3 regions of the Pseudomonas sp. LBUM1679 genome follow, and region 1 is predicted to be linked to each of the others. Evidence: predicted binding sites of a transcription regulator. Region 1 holds the regulator's gene; each other region holds the start of a gene.

Region 1 (8,139 bases):
GCGCTGTTATGCGCCTGGCTGGTCAGCCTGGCCGAGATGCTGCTGCCTTTGGGGTTGGCGCTGGCGGCGGGGGCGATGCTGTTGGTGGTGACCCATGAAGTCATTCCCGAGTCGCGTCGACACGGTCATGACAAGCTGGCCAGCTTGGGGTTGTTGATCGGGTTTTGTTTGATGATGGTGATGGATACGGCTTTGGCGTAACACGGCCTGTGTAGGAGCGAGGCTTGCCCGCGAATGCCGTTACGCAGTGGAACTGATGAGCCGTGTCATCGTTCTTCGCGGGCAAGCCTCGCTCCTACATGGGCGAGTTTACTCACCTTCGTCGAAGTAGTTATTGATCAACGCCACCAGCGCATCCAGCGCTTCCTGTTCCTGCTCGCCTTCGGTACTCAAATAAATCCTGGTGCCCTTGCCAGCCGCGAGCATCATCATCGCCATGATGCTTTTGCCATCGACCGTTGACTCCGGGGTGCGTCCTACCCTGATCGAGCAATCCTTGAACTGACCGGCCACGCCGACAAATTTTGCAGATGCACGGGCATGCAGGCCCAGCTTGTTGATGATTTCGATTTCCAGAGCAGGCATCGCGATGTGAATCCTTTAGCTGAGGTCGCGGTGGCGGACCTGGACGTTCTTCAGGGTTTTTTGCAGGGCCTGACCCAGGCGTTCGGTCAGGTAGACGGAGCGGTGATGCCCGCCGGTGCAGCCAATGGCGATGGTGACATAAGCGCGATTGCTGGCCGCAAAGCGCGGCAGCCACTTGAGCAGGTATGTAGAAATGTCCTGGAACATTTCTTCGACGTCCGGCTGTGCCGCCAGGTAGTCGGCGACCGGCTTATCGAGCCCGGACTGTTCGCGCAACTCCGGCTTCCAGTAGGGGTTCGGCAGGCAACGCACGTCGAACACCAGGTCGGCGTCCACCGGCATGCCACGCTTGAAGCCGAAGGATTCCACGAGGAACGCCGTACCGGGCTCCGGTTGATTCAGCAGGCGCAGCTTGATGGTATCGCGCAGCTGATACAGGTTCAGGTTGGTGGTGTTGACCTTGAGATCGGCGAGGTCGGCAATCGGCCCGAGCAGGGTGGTTTCATCGCTGATCGCCTCCGCCAGTGAACGGTTGGCGTTGCTCAGCGGGTGACGCCGACGGGTCTCCGAAAAACGTTTGAGCAAGGTTTCTTCGTCGGCGTCCAGGTACAGGACATCGCACTGGATATGCCGGCTGCGGACTTCTTCCAGCAGCTCGGGGAAGCGTGAAAGGTGGCTCGGCAAGTTACGCGCGTCGATGGACACGGCAACCAGCGGCTGGGCGAGTTCAGTGTGGATCAACGCACGTTCGGCCAGTTCCGGCAGGAGCCCGGCAGGCAAGTTGTCGATACAGTAGAAGCCGTTGTCCTCGAGAACATCGAGCGCGGTGCTTTTACCTGAGCCGGAGCGGCCACTGACGATGATCAAGCGCATGATTACGGACCGTTTTGCTCGTCCAGGACAACCTGATACAAGGCTTGATTGCTCGGGGCGCTGCGCAGCTTTTCGCGTACTTCCTTGCGATCGAGCATGCTGGCAATCTGACGCAGCAGCTCCAGGTGCGCATCGGTAGCCGCTTCCGGGACCAGCAGAACGAACAGCAAGTCAACCGGGGCGCCATCGATGGCGTCGAAATCAATGGGTGCGTCGAGGTGCATCAAGGCGCTGATGGGTGAGGTGCAGCCCTTGAGGCGACAGTGGGGAATGGCGATGCCGTTGCCAAAACCGGTCGAACCGAGTTTTTCACGGGCAATCAACGCCTCGAAGACAACTTGCATCTCCAGATCCGGCACTTCGCGATGGATTAGGTTGGCAATTTGTTCGAGGGCTTTCTTTTTACTGCCGCCCGGCACGTTCACGAGGGAACGGCCGGGGGTCAGGATGCTTTCAAGTCGGATCATGGGTTGGGAGTGTTAACGACCGGTCGCGCCCTGGAGGAGGCTTTGGGTCTTTTCCTTATGCTTTTTGAGTTGTTTATCCAGCTTGTCGGTCAATGCGTCGATCGCCGCGTACATATCGGTATGTTCCGCGTTGGCGACGACTTCATTGCCGGGAATATGCAGCGTGGCTTCGATTTTCTGCTTCAGCTTTTCGACCGTCATCGTGACCTGCACGTTGGTGATCTTGTCGAAGTGCCTCTCCAATCGTTCGAGTTTTTCGCCGATGTAGGTGCGAAGAGGTTCGGTCACTTCCAGTTGGTGTCCACTGATGTTGACTTGCATACAGCTTCTCCTTCGTTGCCAGTGCATAAAGCGGCAGGCAGAAATGCCTGCCACTGGAACGCTGTGGCGTGGCTCTACATCAACCGCTTGCGTTCGCTCGAAGGCGCGATCCCGAGGGATTCGCGGTACTTGGCGACGGTGCGGCGAGCCACCTGAATGCCTTGTGCCTCCAGTAAACCAGCGATCTTGCTGTCACTCAACGGCTTTTTCTGATTTTCCGCTGCAACCAGTTTTTTGATGATCGCGCGGATCGCCGTGGACGAGCATTCACCGCCTTCGGAGGTGCTGACGTGGCTGGAGAAAAAGTACTTCAATTCATAGATGCCCCGAGGGGTGTGCATGAATTTCTGCGTGGTCACCCGGGAAATCGTCGACTCGTGCATGCCGACCGCTTCGGCGATGTCATGCAGCACCAGCGGTTTCATGGCTTCGTCGCCGTATTCCAGGAAGCCGCGCTGATGCTCGACGATCTGGGTGGCCACCTTCATCAGGGTTTCGTTGCGGCTCTGCAGGCTCTTGATGAACCAGCGGGCCTCTTGCAGCTGATTGCGCATGAAGGTGTTGTCGGCACTGGTGTCGGCGCGGCGCACGAAGCCGGCGTATTGGGCGTTGACCCGCAGCCGTGGCACCGATTCCTGGTTCAGCTCCACCAGCCAGCGCTCGTTGTCCTTGCGCACGATGACATCGGGGACGACGTATTCGGCTTCACTGGACTCGATCTGCGAGCCAGGACGCGGGTTGAGGCTCTGCACCAGTTCGATCACCTGGCGCAGCTCATCTTCCTTGAGCTTCATGCGGCGCATCAACTGGCTGTAGTCGCGGCTGCCAAGCAGGTCGATGTAATCGCTGACCAGGCGCTTGGCCTCGGCCAGCCAAGGGGTCTTGGCGGGCAACTGGCGCAATTGCAGCAACAGGCATTCGCCCAGGTTGCGGGCGCCGATGCCGGCGGGTTCGAATTGCTGGATGCGATGCAGGACGGCTTCTATTTCGTCGAGTTCGATGTCCAGTTCCGGATCGAAGGCTTCGAGAATTTCGTCGAGGGATTCGTCCAGGTAACCCTGATTGTTGATGCAGTCGATCAGGGTCACGGCTATCAGGCGATCGGTGTCGGACATCGGTGCCAGGTTCAGTTGCCAGAGCAGATGGCTCTGCAGGCTTTCACCGGCCGACGTACGGGTGGTGAAGTCCCACTCGTCGTCATCGTTGCTCGGCAGGCTGCTGGCGCTGGTCTGGTAAACGTCTTCCCACGCGGTATCGACGGGCAGTTCGTTGGGAATGCGCTCGTTCCAGTCACCTTCCTCGAGGTTATCCACCGTCGGGGCGGTTTCCTGGTAGGAGGGTTCCGACACGTCGGCATTGGGGAGCTGTTCGGCTTTGTCGGCCAAGGGGTCGGCGTTATCGAAGTCGTCGCCTTCTTCCTGGCGTTCGAGCATCGGATTGGACTCCAGGGCCTCCTGGATTTCCTGTTGCAGGTCCAGGGTCGACAATTGGAGCAGGCGGATGGCCTGTTGCAGCTGCGGTGTCATCGTCAGCTGCTGGCCCATTCTCAAGACTAGCGATGGTTTCATGGCAGGGGCTTAACACCTTATTCGCCGGCGCACATGCGCCATCCACTACAGGGCGCCGGAGCGCCAAACATAAGCAAATTATATGCCCGAAACTTTAGCGTTTGCCTAGAGCGCTGTAACAATAAAAAAGTGTTGATTTTTTATCGAGACAAGCGCTTGGGCGACAAGGCGGACACCGCTTACAGGCGGAACTCATGGCCCAGATACACTTCCTTGACCAGTTCGTTGGCCAGGATGGTGGCAGAGTCGCCTTCGGCGATCAGTTGGCCATCGTTGACGATGTAGGCGGTTTCGCAGATATCCAGGGTTTCGCGGACGTTGTGGTCCGTGATCAGCACGCCAATGCCCTTGGCCTTGAGGTGGTGGATGATCTGTTTGATATCGCCCACCGAAATCGGGTCCACGCCGGCGAAAGGTTCGTCGAGGAGGATGAATTTCGGGTTGGTGGCCAGTGCGCGGGCGATTTCCACGCGGCGGCGTTCGCCACCGGACAGGCTCATGCCGAGGTTGTCGCGGATGTGGTGGATGTGGAATTCCTGCAGCAGGCTTTCCAGCTCCTTGCGGCGACCGGCCTTGTCGAGTTCCTTGCGGGTCTCGAGGATCGCCAGGATGTTATCGGCCACCGAGAGTTTACGGAAGATCGACGCTTCCTGCGGAAGATAGCCGATACCGGCTTTCGCGCGACCGTGCATCGGCTGGTGGCTGACGTCCAGGTCGTCGATCAGTACACGGCCCTGATCGGCCTGTACCAGGCCGACAATCATGTAGAAGCAGGTGGTTTTGCCGGCGCCGTTAGGGCCAAGCAAGCCGACGATCTGACCGCTGTCGATGGACAGGCTGACGTCGCGCACGACCTGGCGGCTCTTGTAGCTCTTGGCCAGATGCTGAGCTTTCAGAGTTGCCATTACTGGGCCTTTTGCTCGTCGGATTTCTTTTTCGGCTGGATCACCATGTCGATGCGCGGGCGTTCTTCGGTGACTTTGGTGCCGGTGGCGCGGCCAGCGTTAGCCAGTTTCTTGACCGTGTCGTAGACGATTTTTTCGCCTTGGGTGACGTTGCCGTCCTTGTCGATGACTTTGGCGCGATCGATCAGCACGACGCGGTCTTGCGAGGCATGGTACTGGATAGTGACGCCATAACCCTGAACCGGCTTGGAGTCGCCGGCAGTCTGCATCTGCTCGAAGTAGGCCAGGTTGCCCACCGAGGTCACCACGTCGACGTCGCCGGAAGCGGTGCGGGTGATGGTCACGGTGTTGCCGGTGACCTTCATCGTGCCCTGGGTGATGATCACATCGCCTTTGTAGGTGGCGATGCCTTGCTTGTCGTCCAGTTGGGCGTCGTCGGCCTGAATGCGGATAGGCTGGTTTCTATCGTCCGGCAGAGCCCAGGCGCTCACGCTTCCCAGTGCTGCGCCCAGACTGAGCAAAATAGGGAGGGTTTTAACGAGCCTCATACTGTCCTCTTACGTTCGATAGCAGGTGTATCCTGCTTTCTTTCAAATACGCTTTCATGCCCGTGCCGGTCGACACGCCACCAGCGCCGTCGATTCTAACGGGTTGCTCGGTCTGCGCATATTGCTGCTGCGGGAACACGGTCATGCGACTGCTGGTGATGATGGTCGTGCGCTTTTTTTCGTCGGTTCGGGCGATACGTACCGAGTCGATCAGTTCGACTTCGGTTCCGCCGGAATTGACTTCGCCGCGTTCGCTCTGCACATGCCACGGAAACTCGGTACCGCGGAACATGTTCAGGTCCGGTTTGCTGACCAGCGTCACGTCACTGGCCTTGAGGTGTTCGACCTTGTCGGACGTCATGTCGTACTGCAATTTGCCATCTGGCAGGTACTGCACGCTATGGGTGTTGGTCGCGTACCAGTCGATCCGGGTTTCATCGGCCTTGACGACCGGCTTGTCGAGGAAACGCTCCGGACTGATGTTCCAGTAGCCGACCGCCGCGAAAATGGCGGCGATGCAGCCGAACACCAGGAATTTGCGAATCTTTTTGCTCAGCATAGTGGGCTCACAGGTACGCGGCATTGGCCGCATCGAGGCGGTCCTGGGCGCGCAGGATCAATTCGCAGAATTCGCGAGCGGCACCTTCGCCACCACGGGCCTGGGTGATGCCGTGGGCGTGTTCGCGCACGAAACTGGCGGCACTGGCCACCGCCATGCCCAGGCCGACGCGGCGAATGACCGGCAGGTCCGGCAAGTCGTCGCCGAGGTAGGCGACCTGTTCATAGCTTAGGTCGAGTTTGGCAAGAAGCTCGTCGAGCACCACCAGTTTGTCTTCGCGACCCTGGTACAAGTGTGGAATGCCTAGGTTTTTCGCGCGTCGCTCGACCACCGGGGTCGTGCGCCCACTGATGATAGCGGTCTGCACGCCGGCTGCCATCAACATCTTGATGCCCTGGCCGTCGAGCGTGTTGAACGTCTTGAATTCGCTGCCGTCTTCCAGGAAGTACAGGCGTCCGTCGGTCAGTACGCCGTCGACGTCGAATACCGCCAGTTTGATGTTCTTGCCGCGTTCCAGCAGATCGGTCGTCATTACATTACTCCTGCACGCAGCAGATCGGACAGGTTGAAGGCGCCGATCGGACGGTCCTCCTTGTCCACCACCACCAGTGCGTTGATTCGATGGTCTTCCATGATTTTCAGGGCTTCGGCGGCCAGCATTTCAGCGCGAGCCGTCTTGCCGTGAACGGTCATGACCTGGTCGATGGTGGCGTGGTGGATGTCGATGGCGCGGTCCAGGGTGCGGCGCAAATCGCCGTCGGTGAAGATCCCGGCGAGTTTACCATCGGCTTCCAGGATCACCGTCATGCCCAGGCCTTTGCGGGTCATTTCCATCAGCGCGTCCTTGAGCAGGGTGCCGCGCTGGACCTGCGGCAGTTCCTGCCCGGCGTGCATGACGTTTTCCACTTTCAGCAGCAGGCGTCGGCCAAGGGCGCCGCCGGGGTGGGAAAAGGCGAAATCTTCAGCGGTAAACCCGCGGGCTTCGAGCAGCGCAACGGCCAGGGCGTCGCCCATGACCAGGGCCGCGGTGGTCGACGACGTCGGTGCCAGGTTCAACGGGCAGGCTTCGTGTTCGACGTGCACGTTGAGGTTCACCTCGGCAGCCTTGGCCAGCGGCGAGTCGGGGTTGCCGGTCATGCTGATCAGCTGGATGCCCAGGCGCTTGATCAGTGGCAGCAGGGTCACGATTTCATTGGTCGAACCGGAGTTCGACAGTGCCAGGATGATGTCATCGCGGGTGATCATGCCCATGTCGCCGTGGCTGGCTTCGGCCGGGTGCACGAAAAAAGCCGTGGTGCCGGTACTGGCCAGGGTGGCGGCAATCTTGTTGCCGATGTGCCCTGATTTGCCCATGCCGACCACGACCACGCGGCCTTTGCTGGCCAGAATCATCTCGCAAGCGCGTACGAAATCCGCGTCGATACGGGGCAACAAGCCGGTGACGGCTTCCAGTTCGAGGCGGATGGTGCGTTGTGCAGACTGAATCAGGTCGCTGGATTGGCTCATGTCGGAAATCGTATAGCCTGATGAAAAGGCGGCGATTATAGCGGTAATGATCGAAACCCTCACGCAAGTTCGTCGCGCTTTGTCACTCCCTGTTACTTAATCCCGCCAAATACACGCTTTCACCCTGTCATGTTGCTGAACATGAACCGGCGTGGGCCTTGGGCGCTTGGCCTTTGCAGTGATATAGTTCGCCGCCAGTTCGGCCTGCCCGGGGAGGCATGTGCTTTCGCAAGAAAGCCAGGCGTCCGAGTGAGAGGCTGCATCGCAAGGAGTTTAGATGAGTGCCGATAACGCCTACGCGGTCGAGCTGAAGGGACTGACCTTCAAGCGCGGTGCGCGCAGCATTTTCAATAACGTCGATATCCGTATACCGCGCGGCAAGGTCACCGGCATCATGGGGCCTTCCGGGTGTGGCAAGACCACACTGTTGCGTTTGATGGGTGCCCAATTGCGCCCGACCAAGGGCGAAGTCTGGGTCAACGGTCAGAACCTGCCGAAGCTGTCGCGCAGCGACCTGTTCGATGCTCGCAAGCACATGGGTGTGCTGTTTCAGAGCGGCGCGCTGTTCACCGATCTCGATGTGTTCGAGAACGTCGCCTTTCCGCTACGGGTTCATACCGAGCTTCCGGAAGAAATGATCCGGGACATTGTCCTGCTCAAATTGCAGGCCGTGGGCTTGCGTGGCGCCATCGACCTGATGCCCGACGAACTGTCCGGCGGCATGAAGCGCCGTGTCGCGCTGGCCCGGGCGATTGCCCTCGATCCGCAGATACTCATGTATGACGAGCCCTTTGTCGGTCAGGACCC
Region 2 (8,139 bases), 2.4 Mb from region 1:
CATGGGCTTCCAGGACGCTTTATACCTGCAGCACATCCCTTACGGTTCCGACGCGGCCGTCGAATTCGCCGACAAGTCGATGGAAGCGGTCAGCTACTACGCGATCCAGGCTTCCTGCGACCTGGCCGACGAGCGCGGCGCCTACGAGACGTTCCAGGGTTCGCTGTGGTCCAAAGGCATCCTGCCGCTGGATTCGCAACAGATCCTGATCGAACAACGTGGCCAGAAGTACATCGACGTTGACCTGAACGAATCCCTGGACTGGGCACCGGTTCGCGCCCGTGTACAGAAAGGCATTCGTAACTCCAACATTATGGCCATCGCACCGACCGCGACCATCGCCAACATCACTGGCGTCTCGCAGTCGATCGAACCGACCTACCAGAACCTCTATGTGAAATCGAACCTGTCGGGCGAATTCACCGTGATCAACCCGTACCTGGTTCGCGACCTGAAGGCTCGCGGCCTGTGGGACTCGGTCATGATCAACGACCTGAAGTACTACGACGGTTCCGTGCAACAGATCGAGCGCATCCCGCAAGAACTCAAAGAGCTCTACGCGACGGCTTTCGAAGTGGACACCAAGTGGATCGTTGACGCGGCCAGCCGTCGCCAGAAATGGATCGACCAGGCTCAGTCGCTGAACCTGTACATCGCCGGCGCTTCGGGCAAGAAGCTGGACGTGACCTACCGCATGGCCTGGTACCGTGGCCTGAAAACCACTTACTACCTCCGTGCCCTGGCCGCGACCAGCACCGAGAAGTCGACCATCAACACCGGCAAGCTGAACGCTGTTTCCAGCGGCGGCAACCACGGTGAAGATTCGGTCCTGGCAGCGCCAGCCGGCCCTGCTCCAGTGCCGAAGGCGTGCGCCATCGACGAGCCGGATTGCGAAGCTTGCCAATAAGCTGAGCCGGTAGGCGCCGAAAGGCGCTTTACCTGAAACCCCCGATGAGCCTCTGGCTTGTCGGGGGTTTTCTTTTGCCTCAAGAAAAACGGTGGCCGGGCCGCCCCCATCGCGGGCAAGCCCGCTCCCACAGGGTTGGCGTCGTTCACGGTTGCTACGAACGACACAAAATCCTGTGGGAGCGGGCTTGCCCGCGATGGGGCCCGCATAATCAACACAAAAACCTAGTTCCTGACAAAATCCCCGCTAAAAAAAGCCCCTCTTCCGAGGGGCTCCGTGTAAAGCAATCAACCCACCCACATCACGCCATCTGAATAATAGTCTGCATGATGGTGCTCTGGGTGGAGATGGTCTTGGCATTCGCCTGGTAGTTGCTCTGCCCCTTGATCAAGTCGACCAGTTCGTTGGTCAGGTTGACGTTGGACTCTTCCAGCGCGTTGGATTCGATCATCCCCAGGGTACCGCTTTGCGGCGAATCAAAGCCGGGCATGCCCGACGCATAGGATTCTTTCCAGCTGGAGCCGCCAATAGGCTGCAAGCCTTGTTCGTTGGTGAAGCTGGCGAGCGAGATCTGGCCGATAGCCTTGGTTTGGTAGTTGCTGAAGTTGGCCAGCAACACCCCGCTGCCGTCGATGGTCAGGCTGGTGATCTGGCCGGTGGCGTAACCGTCCTGCGCAGGAATCGAACGCGCGGTATCGGCGTTGAACTGGGTCGTGCTGCCCATGGAGATGGTCAAGCCCTCCGGGTTGTCGTCGGCGCCGTTGGGCTTCCAGACGCCGGCGGTCACAGTGCCCGGAGTCCAGCTGGTGATCTTCAGATCGTTGCCGAGAGTCGCGGTGGCTGGAGTGGTCGGCGGGCTTACCGGAGTGCTGACCGAAACCAGCTTGCCGCTCGAATCGAACGTCATGGTCGAAGGGATCGCAGGGTTGGCCATGACAGCAGGGGTACCAGGGATGGCTGGGGTGCCAGGGGTACCAGGAACAGCAGGGATCTCAGGGGTAGCAGGGGTAGTAACGACAGTAGGGTCGGTGCCGTCCGGGTTGCGGCCATCGATCAGGGTGTAGGTGTCCCAGGTATTGGGGCCCGTCTTGACCATGTATTGATCCATGACGTGCTGGTTACCCTGGCTGTCGAAAACCGGGGTGCTGAATTGCTCGGTGAAGGTGGCCTGCTTGGTCGGATCGAACCTGTTGGCGGCAATCGACTGATCGATCACGTCCGCCGTGGAGTTCAGGTTGATCGTCGACGACACGGTGGTGGTGGTCTTCGGTGCCAGGTTCGACGTGTCGATGCGCAGGTCGGTCAACACACCGTTCCGAATCTTGCCGTTGGCATCCACACCGTAGCCTTGCAGACGCGCAGAGCCGTCGGTGTTGGTGACATAACCTTCCTTGTCGACCTTGAACGTACCGGCACGGGTATAGGACAGCGAACCGCTGTCATTCAGTACAAAGAAGCCGGAGCCGTTGATGCCCATGTCCAGCACGTTACCGGTGTTGTTGATGTCGCCCTGGGTGAACTGCTGGGCAACGTTGGCCAGGCGTACACCACTACCGACGGCCTTGCTGCCGGTACCCAGCTTGCTCGCCGAGTAAACGTCCTGGAATTCGGCACGGGACGATTTGAAACCGGTGGTCGCGACGTTGGCGATGTTGTTGCCGGTCACGTCCAGTTGTTTGTTGGCTGCATAGAGACCGCTAAGGCCGATATTGAAAGACATATTCCACTCCTTTGTGCCGTGTTAGTCGGCTCTACATACCAATGGTTTGTACTTTGGACAGGGCGATGCTGCCCAGCCCGGCCAGGTTGAGCATCAACTCACCGCCGGTCTGGCTGATGGTCACGCTGTTGACGGTCGCCGGCAGATAGGTGATCAGCGCCACGGCTTGATCATCGATGGTGGTCGCTGCGGCGAAGGAGTAAGTACCCGACTCAACCGTGTTGCCTGCATCGTCCTTGCCGTCCCAGATGAAGCTGGCATTGCCGGCCGACTGGCTGCCCAGGTCAATGGTGCGAACGGTTTTGCCGTCCTTGTCGCTGATTTTCAAGGTGGCAGCGGCCACTGAATCCGGGATCACCACCGTGCCGGTCATGCTCTTGGAAGTGTCGACCACGGCTTTGTCGCCCGGCGCGATGACCGAACGCCCCACCAGCGACGAAGCCTGCAATGCCTGGGACGAGTTGTAGTTGCTGGCAAGGCCCGTCACCGTGTCGTTAAGCGAGGTGATCCCCTCCAGGCTGCTGAACTGCGCCAACTGAGCGACGAACTCGCCGTTGTCCTGCGGCTCCAGCGGGTTCTGGTTTTTCAGCTGGGTGACCAGCAACTGCAGGAATGCATCCTTGCCCAAGGCTTTTTTGCCGGTGGCGCTGTCCGTTGCCGACGCCAGGCCGTCGGTGTTGGTATTGGTCTTGATCGAGGAGTTGGCCAGGATGTCGTTGAGGTTCAAGCCACTGGTGGTATCAATCACACTCATCTGAGTCGTCCCTTATCACTGACCCAGGGTCAGGACCTTCTGCATCATGGTCTTGGCGGTGTTCATCATTTCGGCGTTGGTCTGGAACGAACGGCTCGCGGAAATCATGTCGGCCATTTCTTCCACCACGTTGACGTTGGGGTAATAGACGTACCCCTTGGCATCAGCCGCCGGATGGTTCGGCTCGTACCGTGCGTCCAGATCGCTCTGGTCTTCGACCACGCCCAGCACTTGCACACCCTGGCCGGCGGCGTCCTGGTTCTGGAACAGCGAATCGCTGCCGCCACTCTGGGCGCCCTGGAACATGGTGGCGAACACCGGGTGACGCGCGCGGTAGGTCTGGTCGATGCTCGACGAAACGGTTTCGGCGTTGGCGATGTTACTGGCGACGGTGTTCAAGCGAGTGGTCTGGGCACTCATGCCGCTACCGGCAATGTTGAAAACGCTGGCGAGGGACATGAATCATTCTCCACGAAGGGCTGAGATCAACCCTTTGAATTTGCTGTTGAGCAGGGTGAAGCTGGCCTGGAAGTTGACCGAGTTCTCCGCATAGGCCGATTGCTCAAGCTGAGCGTCCACGGTGTTCTGGTCGATCGAGGCTTGCATCGGCGTGCGATACAGCAGCGACTCGTCGCCATTACCCAGGCCTTCGGCTTCGATATGACGGTTGTTGGTCATGTTCAAGGCGAAAGAGCCGCTCCTGGTCTTTTCGTTCTGCGCGGCGAGCACTGCCGAGAAATCCAGGTCCCGAGCCTTGTAGTTCGGGGTGTCGGCGTTGGCGATGTTGTTGGCCAGGACTTCGGCACGCTTGGCGCGAAAGCCCAGGGCCTGTTCGTGGATACCGAGCGCTTTATCGAAGCTGATGCTCATGTCGGGAAACCTTCGGGGGACCTGATTTTCGTAGCATGAACTTAGCAAGCGTCGTGCCAATTCAAAAAAGGCCGTAAACCGGGGCTTTGCGGGCAGGGGCAAGGCGGCAATGCCAGAAAAGCGGCAACCGGTGTCCGCTGGCTGCCGCTTTTCTGCCGCTTCACTCGGTCTGGAGCACACCACCTGACCCTGTGGGAGCGAGCTTGCTCGCGATAGCGGAGTGTCAGGTGACGAAGATGTTGACTGACACGACGCCATCGCGAGCAAGCTCGCTCCCACAGGGGATGGGCGGTGGGTTTGAGGAATGAGCAGGCAAAAAAAACGGGAGTCCACTGAGGACTCCCGTTTTTTTTGACGCCTGTGAATCACTTGGCCTGGTAAATAATCCCCGGGCTGCACTGAACCATCTGGTAATGATCCGGCAAACCATTCAGTGCTTCGGAAGCGCCGAGGAACAGATAACCGCCGCGCTTCAACGTGCCGTGAATACGCAACAGGATGTCTTTCTTCACCTCGGCGGAGAAGTAGATCAGCACGTTGCGGCAGAACACGATGTCGAACTTGCCGAGAGCCGCGTAGCTGTCCAGCAGGTTGAACGAGCGGAACTCCACCCGGCTCTTGATCGGTGCCTTGATGGCCCAGCGCCCCGGCACTTTGGGGTCGAAATAACGCTGCAGGCGCTCGGGTGACAGACCGCGGCCGATGGCCAGGCTGTCATACTCGCCGCATTTGCAACTGGCCAGCATGGTGCTGGACAGGTCGGTGGCAACGATCTGCACCCCCATCTTCAACTGGCCCATGTTGACCCGCTCGAATTCATCGATCGACATCGACAGCGAATACGGTTCCTGACCCGACGAGCACGCCGCCGACCAGATCCGCAGACGCTGGCCAGGGGCGGCCTTGATCGCTTCGGGCAACACCTTGTTCTTCAACACTTCAAACGGATAGGTGTCACGAAACCATAGGGTTTCGTTGGTGGTCATGGCATCCACCACCCTCTCGCGCAAACCACTGCGCGGCTGGGTCTGGATGCGCTGGACCAGCTCACCCAGGGACTTGATGCCTTGCTGTTCCATCAGTTTGTTGAGACGGCTCGCGACCAGGTACTGCTTGTTTTCACCGAGCAAAATGCCACAGGCTTTTTCCAGGAATACCCGGAACTGTTCGAAATCCAAATTACCCGTAGACAAAGATACCGCCTCTTAAATCGTGTTGACCGCCAGGGGCAGAAGGCCCCTAGCTGATGTCTGCTGCTTTGATCCGGTCGACTACCCGGGATGCCAGGTCATCAGGGCGGAATTTTGCAAGGAAGTCATCGGCACCGACTTTCTTGACCATCGCCTCATTGAACACACCCGACAACGAAGTATGCAGGATGATATGCAGCTTTTGCATGCGCGGGTCGTTGCGGATCTCGGCCGTCAGGGTGTACCCGTCCATTTCCGGCATCTCGATGTCGGAAATCATCATCAGGAACTCCTCTTCCGGCTTCTTGCCCTCCTCGACCATCTTGCGCAGGTAGTCCAGCGCTTGCCGGCCGTCGTTCAGCGCCACCACTTCGACACCGACCGTTTGCAGGCAACGCGAGACCTGCTTGCGCGCCACCGACGAGTCGTCGACCGTCAACACGCGCAAGGACAACGCCTTGTGCCGGGTGTCGACATCCACCACGCCGACGGAAATCGCTTCCGGTGTCGGCGCCACTTCCGCCAGCACCTTTTCGACGTCGATGATTTCGACCAGCTGATTGTCGACCCGGGTCACCGCCGTCAGGTAATGATCGCGCCCCGTGCCCTTGGGCGGCGGATGGATCTCCTCCCAGTTCATGTTGACGATGCGTTCCACCGAGCGCACCAGGAAACCCTGGGTCTTGGTGTTGTACTCCGTGATGATCACGAAGGGATTGCTTTGATCACGCAACCGACCGGAACCGGTCGCCATCGCCAGATCGAGAATCGGAATAGTCGCCCCACGAATACTCGCCACACCGCACACCACAGGATTGGACTTGGGTATCAGGGTCAGTTTGGGGCATTGCAGCACCTCACGAACCTTGAATACGTTGATCCCATACAGCTGCTGGCCGTCGAGACGGAACAACAACAGCTCAAGGCGATTCTGCCCAACCAGTTGCGTGCGCTGGTTTACCGAATCCATTACACCCGCCATGCCCAGACTCCTACACCAACGCTAAGTGTGTTGCGACGCGCATTCATCACTAAACGGCACGGCGCTTGCTTTTTAACCTTTATGAACCCAGACCTGACATTTTTCCGACGCCTGACCTCCAACTGCCGCCGCTGGTGCAGCGTGCTGTCGGCCGTGTGCCTGTTCAACGCCGGCAGCCCTGCCATTGCTGACACGGTTACCTTGCCTGACATGCTTATCGGCGTCACTCAGGGCTTTCTTGAATTCACCGTGGAAGACTATCTGGCGAGCAGTCAAACGGAAGGCCGTTACGAGATCCAGGTCAACCCGCTCGACCCGCGACTGCGCATGCCGATGTGCGACAAGGAATTGACAGCCACCCTTGAGAGCCCGGCCAAGCCGCTGGGTCGGGTCACGGTCAAGGTTCGCTGCGAGGGCGCCTCCCCCTGGACAGTCTTCGTGCCCGCTCAAGTACGCCTGTTTCGCGACATCGTGACCACCAGCCGCCCCATGCGCCGTGCCGGTATTGTCGAGCCCGAGGACGTGACGTTGCGGGAACGTGACATCAGTCTGCTCAGTCAGGGTTACCTGACGTCGGTCGACCAGGCGATCGGGCAGAAACTGACCCGACCCATGGTCGCTGACCAGGTCATTACCCTGGTGAATCTGGAACAGGCTGAAGTCATCAGCAAGGGCGACCAGGTGGTGATTATCGCCCGCAGTGGTACGCTCAGCGTGCGCATGCCGGGTGAAGCACTGTCCAACGGCGGTATGCGTGAACAGATTCGTGTGAAGAATCTCAACTCCAAGCGGGTCATCAAGGCGCAAGTCATCGCGCCTGGCCAGGTGGAAGTGGCCATGTAGGGTGCTGTGTGGGTGGGTGCTGCGTGGGTGAAGATGTGGCGCGCCACCCGACTGTTCCCTAAACTGTGTTCATGCAGGGCAAGCGCTGACGCGCGCAAGCTCATTGAGAAGTGGGCCTAAAGTTTTCCCGGGTATGGCCGAAAACATGGCAAGCGTCCAAATACCCAGAGGTTTTTTATCATGGTCATCGATTTCAGCCGATTGAACAGTTCCTCGCCACCGACGGGCAGTACCCGTACCAGCGCTGCCAAGGAAACCACCGAAGCCGGCAAATCCGCGCCGCTGCGTACCCCGGCCGAGCAGGCCAGTACCGTCCAAAGCGGGGAATCGGTACACATCAGCAATGAGGCTCAACAGTTGCAGAAGGTCACTGACACGCTGCGCGATCAGCCTGCCGTCGACAAAGCCCGAGTGGCCGAGTTGAAAGCAGCGATTGCCGATGGCAGCTACAAAGTCGACAGCAACCGTGTCGCCAGCAAACTGCTCAACTTCGAAGCCCAGCGCTAGGCCACGGCCCGCGCCAGGCTTTTGGACGCTTAAAACCCAAGGCCAGCCATGCACGACTCTCATTTGTTGCAATTGATCACCGACGACTTTGCTCCCGCACAACACTTGCTGCAGCTACTGCAAACCGAATCCATCGCCTTGCACGGTCGCGACATGCCGCTGCTCGAAGACATTCTGGCGCAGAAACAGGCATTGATCGTGCTGCTCGAACAACATGGCCGCAAGCGCAGTGAAATCCTCGCCAGTCTCAACCTGCCCACCAATCGCCAGGGCCTCGAGCAACTGGCCAGCCAGTCGAGCCTGGGCGAACAGTTGCTGGCGCAAAGCGATGTGCTGACCGACCTTCTGGCCCAATGCCAGGCCGCC
Region 3 (8,139 bases), 1.9 Mb from region 1:
CCGAGCAAGCCGTGGCAGGTGCTGCTCAAAGACGTGCAACTGCGCGATTACCAGGTGCATCTGACCGACCGCAAGGCACAACCGCCCGTGGCCCTGGACGTCGGCCCGCTGAACCTGGACCTGCAGAACTTCGACAGCCTCAATGGCTCGCCCTTCAACCTCAAGCTCGATACGGGCGTGGGCAAGCAAGGCAAGATCATGGCGGACGGCGTGGTCAACCTGGCTCCGGTCAGCGCCAGACTGAAGGTGCAAACCAAGGACATCGACCTGCGCGTCGCGCAGTCCTACATCAACCCGTTCATTCGCCTCGAACTGCGCAGCGGCATGCTCGGCAGCGATCTGGCAGTCGACTTGAAAAGCACCGAGCCGCTGGCGTTCAGCGTCACTGGCCGCGCTCAGGTCGATCAGTTGCATACCCTCGACACCCTGAAAACCCGCGACTTCCTCAAGTGGCAGCAACTGGTGCTCGAAGGCCTGAACTATCAGCACGGCGACAGCCTGTCGATCGACAAGGTCAACCTGTTCCAGCCCTATGCGCGCTTCATGATCAACGACGACCGCACCACTAACGTCGATGACCTGCTGATCCCGCAACCGCCTGACGCCAGTGCCAAAACCGCCGCCGCCAAACCCGTCGCCAAGGACAAACCACTGGGCATCCACATTGGCGGCATTGCCATCAACGACGGCTCGGCCAACTTCGCCGACTTCAGCCTGACGCCGAACTTCGCCACCGCCATTCAACAGCTCAATGGCCAGATCGGCACCATCGACAGTCGCCAGGCGAAACCGGCCAGTGTCGACATCAAAGGCAAGGTCGACCGCTATGCACCTGTGACCATCAAGGGTTCGGTCAATCCGTTCGACCCGATGGCCAGCCTCGACATCGCCACCAGTTTCAAACGGGTGGAACTGACGACCCTGACACCCTACTCCGGTAAATTCGCCGGCTACCGCATCCGCAAGGGCCGGCTCAATCTCGACTTGCATTACCTGATCACCAAAGGCCAGCTCAAGGCCGACAACAAGGTGGTGGTCGAGCAGCTGCAACTGGGTGAAAAGGTCGACAGTCCGGATGCGGTAAGCCTGCCCTTGAAACTCGCCATCGCGTTGCTCAAGGACGTCGACGGCAAGATTTCCATCGAGCTGCCGGTGACCGGTGACCTGAACAATCCACAGTTCAGCGTCATGCCTATCATCTGGCAGACCCTGCGCAACCTGATCGTCAAGGCGGCCGCCGCACCCTTCAAAATGATTGGTGGTCTGGTCAGTGGCGGTGGTTCGCAAGATTTGGGCACTGTCTCGTTTGCACCGGGTTCCAGCGACCTGAGCAAGGAGGCCGAGGGCTCGTTGATCAAACTCTCCCAGGCGCTCAAGGAACGTCCGGCCCTGCGCCTGGAGATCGAAGGGACTGCTGCGCAAAGCAGCGATGGCCCGCTGATTGCCGAGCAACGCCTGGAACGGGAATACAAGTACAACTACTACAAAATGCTGCAGCGCCGTGGTGACAAGGTGCCAGCTAACGCCGCGCTGGTGGAAGTACCGGACAGCGAGAAAGGTCCGTTGCTGGAAGGTATTTACCGTACACGCCTGAAGACTCAGCCCCCCGCCGAATGGAAGGATCTGGGCAAGGAAGAACGCACCGCGAAAATGCGTGAGGGCGTGATCAAATTCTGGAGTTCCAGCGACGTGTTGTTGCGGCAACTGGGTCAGGATCGCGCCAGCAGCATCAAGGATTATCTGGTCGACAAGGCTCAACTGGCCGACGAGCGCGTGTACTTCGTCGACGCCAGCCTGGGTCAGGCGGAAAGTGACGGTCGGGTGATTACGCCACTGCACCTGGACGCCGAATGATGCTCAGACGATTGCTGACAGGCCTGGCCCTGGCGCTGGCCGCGAGTCACGCCTGCGCCGCGGAGACCCTGCGCTGCGGCAGTCAATTGATCAGCGTCGGGGACAGGTCCGGCGAGGTGCTGCACAAATGCGGTGAACCGGTCAGCCGCGATGTGTTGGGCTACAAACGCAGCGCCGATCGACGGGAGGAGTTCCAGGTCGAGGAATGGACCTACGGGCCCAACGGCGGGATGTACCAGTACTTGCGGTTTGAAGGTAATCGCTTGAAGCAGATCACCAGCAAACGCGGTAATTAGGCACGACATAAATCGTTGTAGGAGCAAGCTTGCTCGCGATGAGGCAATAACATTCAACATTTGCATTGACTGTTACACCGCTATCGCGAGCAAGCTTGCTCCTACAGTTGTTGCGTGTCGCTCACAATAGAACAGGCCCCGAACACGAATGTCCGAGGCCTGTAACGGCCACGTCCTTGTGGCCTTTCGCATGAACTCTCAAGTTGCGGCAGACGTATGACTCGGCTCGTCTGCCGCGCCTTCTCCCGGTCCAGGCGAGAAGTCTTGCCTTACTCGGCTTTCAGGCCGTCAGCGGAGACCGCTTTGACGCCTTTGATTTTCTTGGCGATAGCCACGGCGACGTCTTTCTGAGAATCAGTCACGGCAACGGTAGACGACAGGGAAACAACACCTTTGTTGGTTTCAACCTTGATGTCAGTACCAGGAATGCCTTTTTCGGTGACCAGGTCTGCTTTGACTTTGGTGGTGATCCAGGTATCGGAAGTAGCTTCTTTGGCTTCGGTGACTTCACCGGCAGCCAGCACCATTGGCGCTTGAGTGGCTTGAGTCTGGGCAAATGCAGCGTTGGCCAGGGTCAGCGCGGTAGCAGTAGCGGCAGCGATAGCGAACTTCTTCATACGAGTAACTCCTGTTTTTTCATAAAGTCTGCTGCGTGTCTTGTCAGCAGGGTTACTGGGTATATTGCGAACGCTGTGCCAACTTTGAGACAGCTAATAAATCGTTATAAATCAATAACTTAAAAATTCACTCAATTTTCGGAATCATGCAAAATGCATGACTTCGAAATTATCTACATGCAAGTTGCGGGTTTTGGCGTGGGCCTAAGGCCATGAATTACAGAGGGTTTTCCAAATTGGCAACTGGCTAGTCCAATATTCGAAAAATCAGACAAAAAAACCCCGCGTCGTAAGAGGCGGGGCATGGTTGATCAGCAACAATCAAGTACCGGTAGGGCAACCCTTTGGCGCGTAGTCGGCGGCGACACTGGTTTTGCAAGACCAGCCAGAAGTGGCGTCGCGTGTGAGGGTAACAGTTGCGCTAGTCACTGGAGCTGGCGCATCTTTGAGTGTGCAAATAATGCTGTTAGTAGTGCTTGCACCGACGGTAATTGTGCAGTGTGTTGTGCTGGCGTTCCCAGTTATTGCAGTGACTGCAGGAGATCCAACACCCGAATTAACCTGATCCTCATAATTCACTTTAAGCGCCGAAATCTCCGCCAACCCCGCCGTCACTTTCGCCCGAGCCTGATACTTCGAGTAAGCCGGAATCGCAAACGTCGCCAAAATCCCGATGATCGCCACCACGATCAGCAATTCGATAAGCGTAAAACCTTTCTGTGAATTCATAGACAAGCTCCATGCATGAGTCGAAATTTCATGATTGAATTAGCCACAGTACAGCCTATGCCAATCACGTCATCTCCTGTTGTCGGGGGAATGAGAGCAACGCAACGCCTTTTCCTACCCCCAGGATCCGCACTATCTGACAATTATTGTCACCTCAGTCCCACGGGTTTGGCTCCGCCGCTTGACTAGGCTATAAGTCATGCATTGTTTGCGTCGGTATCCCCATGAATGACATCGCCCTTAGCGGCCTGGCCAAGCAATTGGTCCTGGCCGAACTGCTCACTGACAAAAGCGCGCAACAGGCGTATCAGCAAGCCCAGCGCAACCGGATTACTCTGGTCAGCTACCTGGTGCAAAACAAACTGGTGAAAAGCCGTCAGGTTGCCGAAATTGCCTCGGAGCACTTTGGCATGGCTCTGCTGGACCTCAATTGCCTGGACAAGGAAACCCAACCCAGGGGCCTGGTCAGCGAGAAATTGATCCGCCAGCACCACGCCCTGCCCCTCTGGCGACGTGGCAACAAGCTGTTCGTGGGGGTTTCCGATCCAACCAATCATCAGGCCATCAACGATATCCAGTTCAGCACCGGGCTCAGCACCGAAGCCATTCTGGTCGAAGACGAAAAACTCACGGACGCCATCGAGAAATTCTTCGACAGCCACAGTACCGGCCTCGAAGACATGGCCGACATTGACCTCGATGGCGTGGACATCGAGTCGGTCGACGACAACAATCAGGACGCCATCGCCGGCCAGGATGCCGATGATGCGCCCGTGGTGCGCTTCGTTCACAAGATGTTGCTCGATGCGATCAAGAGCGGTTCTTCCGACCTGCATTTCGAGCCCTACGAAAAAACCTACCGCGTGCGGATGCGCACCGACGGCATGCTGCGTGAAGTCGCCAAACCGCCAATTCAACTGGCCAACCGTATCGCTTCGCGGCTGAAAGTCATGGCCAGCCTCGACATCTCCGAACGACGCCGGCCCCAGGACGGGCGGATCAAGATGCGCCTGTCCAAGAGCAAGTCCATCGACTTTCGGGTCAACACCCTGCCGACCCTGTGGGGCGAGAAAGTGGTGATCCGGATCCTCGATCCGTCCAGCGCGCAAATGGGCATCGATGCCCTCGGCTACGAACCCGACCAGAAAGACTTGTACATGGCCGCGCTCAAGCAGCCACAGGGGATGATTCTGGTCACCGGACCCACCGGTTCAGGCAAGACCGTGTCGCTCTACACCGGCCTGAATATCCTCAACACCGTGGACATCAACATCTCCACCGCCGAAGACCCGGTGGAGATCAACATGGAAGGCATCAATCAGGTCAACGTCAATCCCAAGCAGGGCCTGGGATTTGCCCAGGCGCTGCGCTCGTTTCTGCGTCAGGATCCGGACGTGATCATGGTCGGCGAAATCCGCGACCTGGAAACGGCGGAAATCGCCATCAAGGCCGCCCAGACCGGGCACCTGGTGCTATCGACCCTGCACACCAACAGCGCCGCGGAAACCCTGACCCGTCTGCACAACATGGGCATCCAGGGCTTCAATATCGCCACCTCGGTGAGCCTGATCATTGCCCAGCGCCTGGCGCGCAAATTGTGCAGCCATTGCAAGAGACCGATCGAGATTCCCCGGGAGGCACTACTCAAGGAGGGTTTCCCCGCGGAACGCATCGGCTCGTTCACGATCTATGAACCGGTCGGTTGCGATCACTGCAACGGCGGTTATAAAGGGCGCGTAGGGATTTATGAAGTGGTCAGGAACACACCCGCGTTGCAACGGCTGATCATGGCCGAGGGCAATTCGCTGGAAATCGATACCCAGATGCGTAAAGACGGGTTCAACGACCTGCGCACGTCCGGGTTGATCAAGGCCATGCAGGGCATCACCAGCCTTGAAGAAATCAACCGGGTCACCAAGGATTGAACATGGCGGTCAAAGCAGCAAAAATCAGCGTGTATGCCTGGGAAGGCACGGACAGGAAAGGCTCGAAAATGACCGGCGAACTCAGCGGTCAGAACCCGGCGCTGATCAAGGCGCAGTTGCGCAAACAAGGGATCAATCCCGGCAAGGTGCGCAAGAAATCCGCCTCGATTTTCAATCTTGGCAAGCGCATCAAGGCCCAGGACATTGCCCTGTTCACCCGGCAGATGGCAACCATGATGAAAGCCGGCGTGCCGCTGTTGCAATCGTTCGACATCATCGGCGAAGGCTTCGATAACCCGGCCATGCGCAAACTGGTGGACGAGGTGAAACAGGAAGTCGCGGCGGGGAACAGCTTCGCCGCGGCGTTGCGCAAAAAGCCGCAGTATTTCGATGAGCTTTACTGCAACCTGGTCGATGCCGGCGAGCAGGCCGGTGCCCTGGACACCCTGTTGGAACGGGTCGCGACCTACAAGGAAAAGAGCGAAAGCCTCAAGGCCAAGATCAAGAAAGCCATGACCTATCCGCTCGCCGTGGTGTTCGTCGCGATCATCGTGACCGGGATTCTGCTGGTCAAGGTGGTGCCGCAGTTCGAGTCGGTGTTCAAGGGATTTGGTGCCGAACTGCCGGCCTTCACCGTGATGGTCATCGGCCTGTCGGAATTCATGCAGGACTGGTGGTGGGTGATGCTCGGCATGCTGATCGCGGCGGTCTTCGGCCTGCGACACGCGTTCAAGACGTCGCAAGGCTTTCGGGACCGGACGGATACCTGGCTGCTGAAACTGCCGTTGGTTGGCACGTTGATGTACAAGTCCGCGGTGGCCCGTTATGCCCGTACCCTGTCGACCACCTTCGCCGCCGGCGTGCCGTTGGTCGAAGCCTTGGAGTCAGTGGCTGGCGCGACCGGCAATATCGTGTTCAAGCGTGCGGTGCTGCGCATCAGGCAGGACGTTTCGACCGGGATGCAGCTGAATTTCTCCATGCGCTCCTCCGGCATTTTTCCGAACATGGCGATCCAGATGACAGCGATTGGCGAAGAGTCCGGGGCACTGGACGACATGCTCGACAAGGTCGCGAGCTTCTACGAGGACGAAGTGGACAACATGGTCGATAACCTCACCAGCCTGATGGAACCGTTCATCATGGTGGTACTGGGGGTCGTCGTCGGTGGCCTGGTGGTTGCGATGTACCTGCCCATCTTCCAACTCGGCGCTGCGATCTGACATGCCCTTGAGCGAAATTCTGATTGTCTATCCGCTGGCCTTCGTCGTCATTGCCGCAGTGGTCGGCCTGCTGGTCGGCAGCTTTCTCAATGTAGTCATCTGGCGCCTGCCCAAAATGCTCGAGCGTGAGTGGCGAGGGCAGGCTCATGACATTCTGGGGTTGCCCGAGGAAACGCCCCAGCCGGTTTACAACCTGCTGCTGCCCCCCTCTCAGTGCCCGCACTGTAGCCACCGGATCCGGGCCTGGGAAAACATTCCGGTACTCAGCTTTGCGTTGCTGCGAGGGCGCTGTTCAAGCTGCAAGACGCCGATCAGCACACGCTACCCGTTGACCGAACTGGCCTGCGGTCTGCTGTCGGCGTTCATCGCCTGGCACTTCGGGTTCGGTTGGCCTGCGTGCATGACACTGGTCCTGACCTGGGGCCTGTTGGCCATGAGCCTGATCGACGCCGAGCACCAGCTATTACCGGATGTGCTGGTGCTACCGCTGATGTGGCTCGGATTGATCGTCAACAGTTTCGGCCTGTTCGTGCCGTTGCAGGAGGCGTTGTGGGGCGCAATAGCCGGCTACACGGCGCTGTGGTCGGTGTTCTGGCTGTTCAAACTGATCACCGGCAAGGACGGCATCGGCCACGGAGATTTCAAGTTGTTGGCGATGCTCGGGGCCTGGGGCGGCTGGCAGATCCTGCCTCTGACCATCCTGTTGTCATCCCTGGTGGGCGCCGTTATCGGCGTGATCTTGCTGCGCATGCGCAACGCGAAAACCTCAACGCCGATCCCTTTCGGCCCCTATCTGGCGATTGCCGGCTGGATTGCCTTGCTCTGGGGTGGTCAAATAACCGACTTCTATTGGCAGTTTGTCGGTTTGAAATGAATACCCTTGTGGAAAAACCCTGGATTCTCGGCCTGACCGGCGGCATCGGCAGCGGCAAAAGCGCGGCGGCCCAGCACTTCATCGGCCTGGGCGTGCACCTGGTGGACGCCGACCACGCGGCGCGTTGGGTGGTGGAACCGGGGCGCCCGGCCCTGGCGAAGATCGCCGAACACTTCGGCCCCGGCGTACTGCAACCCGACGGGCAGCTGGATCGCGCGGCGTTGCGCAAACTGATCTTCGAGGTGGCGGATGAACGCCGCTGGCTCGAAGCACTGTTGCATCCGCTGATCGCCGAAGAAATCGTCCATCATCTGGCCAAGGCACAATCGCCTTACGCGATTCTGGTTTCGCCGCTGCTGATCGAGTCGGGTCAGTACGCCATGACCCAACGGGTGCTGGTGATCGATGCACCCGAACAGCTACAGATCGAACGCACCCTGCAGCGTGACCAGACCAGCGAACAACAGGTCCAGGCGATCCTCAAGGCCCAGTCCAGCCGCCAGGATCGCCTGAGCCATGCCGACGATGTGGTGGTCAACGACCGCGACCTCGCCTGGCTGCACAGCGAGGTCGAACGCCTGCATCACTTTTACCTTACTTTGCGTGGAGGCCAGTCATGAGCCA

Evidence for each region. Region 1 encodes sigma-54, which starts transcription at its own class of promoters, with help from an activator protein. Its sites were predicted from a motif close to ANTGGCATNNANNTTGCTNT; they were not measured.
Region 2: the regulator sigma-54 is predicted to act here: its motif matches at 4,293-4,312, upstream of flgB (flagellar basal body rod protein FlgB).
Region 3: the regulator sigma-54 is predicted to act here: its motif matches at 3,542-3,561, upstream of ACA062_RS03770 (pilin).

What each region holds. Positions count from the first base shown of each region.
Region 1 is NZ_CP166774.1:6,197,321-6,205,459, reverse strand. It holds gene ACA062_RS28340 (ZIP family metal transporter) at 1-201, shown strand, start outside; gene ACA062_RS28335 (HPr family phosphocarrier protein) at 310-585, opposite strand; gene rapZ (RNase adapter RapZ) at 601-1,458, opposite strand; gene ptsN (PTS IIA-like nitrogen regulatory protein PtsN) at 1,461-1,925, opposite strand; gene hpf (ribosome hibernation-promoting factor, HPF/YfiA family) at 1,938-2,246, opposite strand; gene ACA062_RS28315 (RNA polymerase factor sigma-54) at 2,321-3,814, opposite strand; gene lptB (LPS export ABC transporter ATP-binding protein) at 3,994-4,719, opposite strand; gene lptA (lipopolysaccharide transport periplasmic protein LptA) at 4,719-5,267, opposite strand; gene lptC (LPS export ABC transporter periplasmic protein LptC) at 5,254-5,826, opposite strand; gene ACA062_RS28295 (KdsC family phosphatase) at 5,834-6,358, opposite strand; gene ACA062_RS28290 (KpsF/GutQ family sugar-phosphate isomerase) at 6,358-7,332, opposite strand; gene ACA062_RS28285 (ATP-binding cassette domain-containing protein) at 7,610-8,139, shown strand, end outside.
Region 2 is NZ_CP166774.1:1,354,460-1,362,598, reverse strand. It holds gene ACA062_RS06240 (ribonucleoside-diphosphate reductase subunit alpha) at 1-907, shown strand, start outside; gene flgE (flagellar hook protein FlgE) at 1,209-2,627, opposite strand; gene flgD (flagellar hook assembly protein FlgD) at 2,659-3,381, opposite strand; gene flgC (flagellar basal body rod protein FlgC) at 3,397-3,840, opposite strand; gene flgB (flagellar basal body rod protein FlgB) at 3,844-4,251, opposite strand; gene cheR (protein-glutamate O-methyltransferase CheR) at 4,617-5,444, opposite strand; gene ACA062_RS06210 (chemotaxis protein CheV) at 5,491-6,423, opposite strand; gene flgA (flagellar basal body P-ring formation chaperone FlgA) at 6,505-7,266, shown strand; gene flgM (flagellar biosynthesis anti-sigma factor FlgM) at 7,447-7,773, shown strand; gene ACA062_RS06195 (flagella synthesis protein FlgN) at 7,822-8,139, shown strand, end outside.
Region 3 is NZ_CP166774.1:829,633-837,771, reverse strand. It holds gene ACA062_RS03785 (DUF748 domain-containing protein) at 1-1,854, shown strand, start outside; gene ACA062_RS03780 (DUF2845 domain-containing protein) at 1,854-2,150, shown strand; gene ACA062_RS03775 (BON domain-containing protein) at 2,420-2,767, opposite strand; gene ACA062_RS03770 (pilin) at 3,089-3,496, opposite strand; gene pilB (type IV-A pilus assembly ATPase PilB) at 3,721-5,421, shown strand; gene ACA062_RS03760 (type II secretion system F family protein) at 5,424-6,641, shown strand; gene ACA062_RS03755 (prepilin peptidase) at 6,643-7,515, shown strand; gene coaE (dephospho-CoA kinase) at 7,512-8,135, shown strand; gene yacG (DNA gyrase inhibitor YacG) at 8,132-8,139, shown strand, end outside.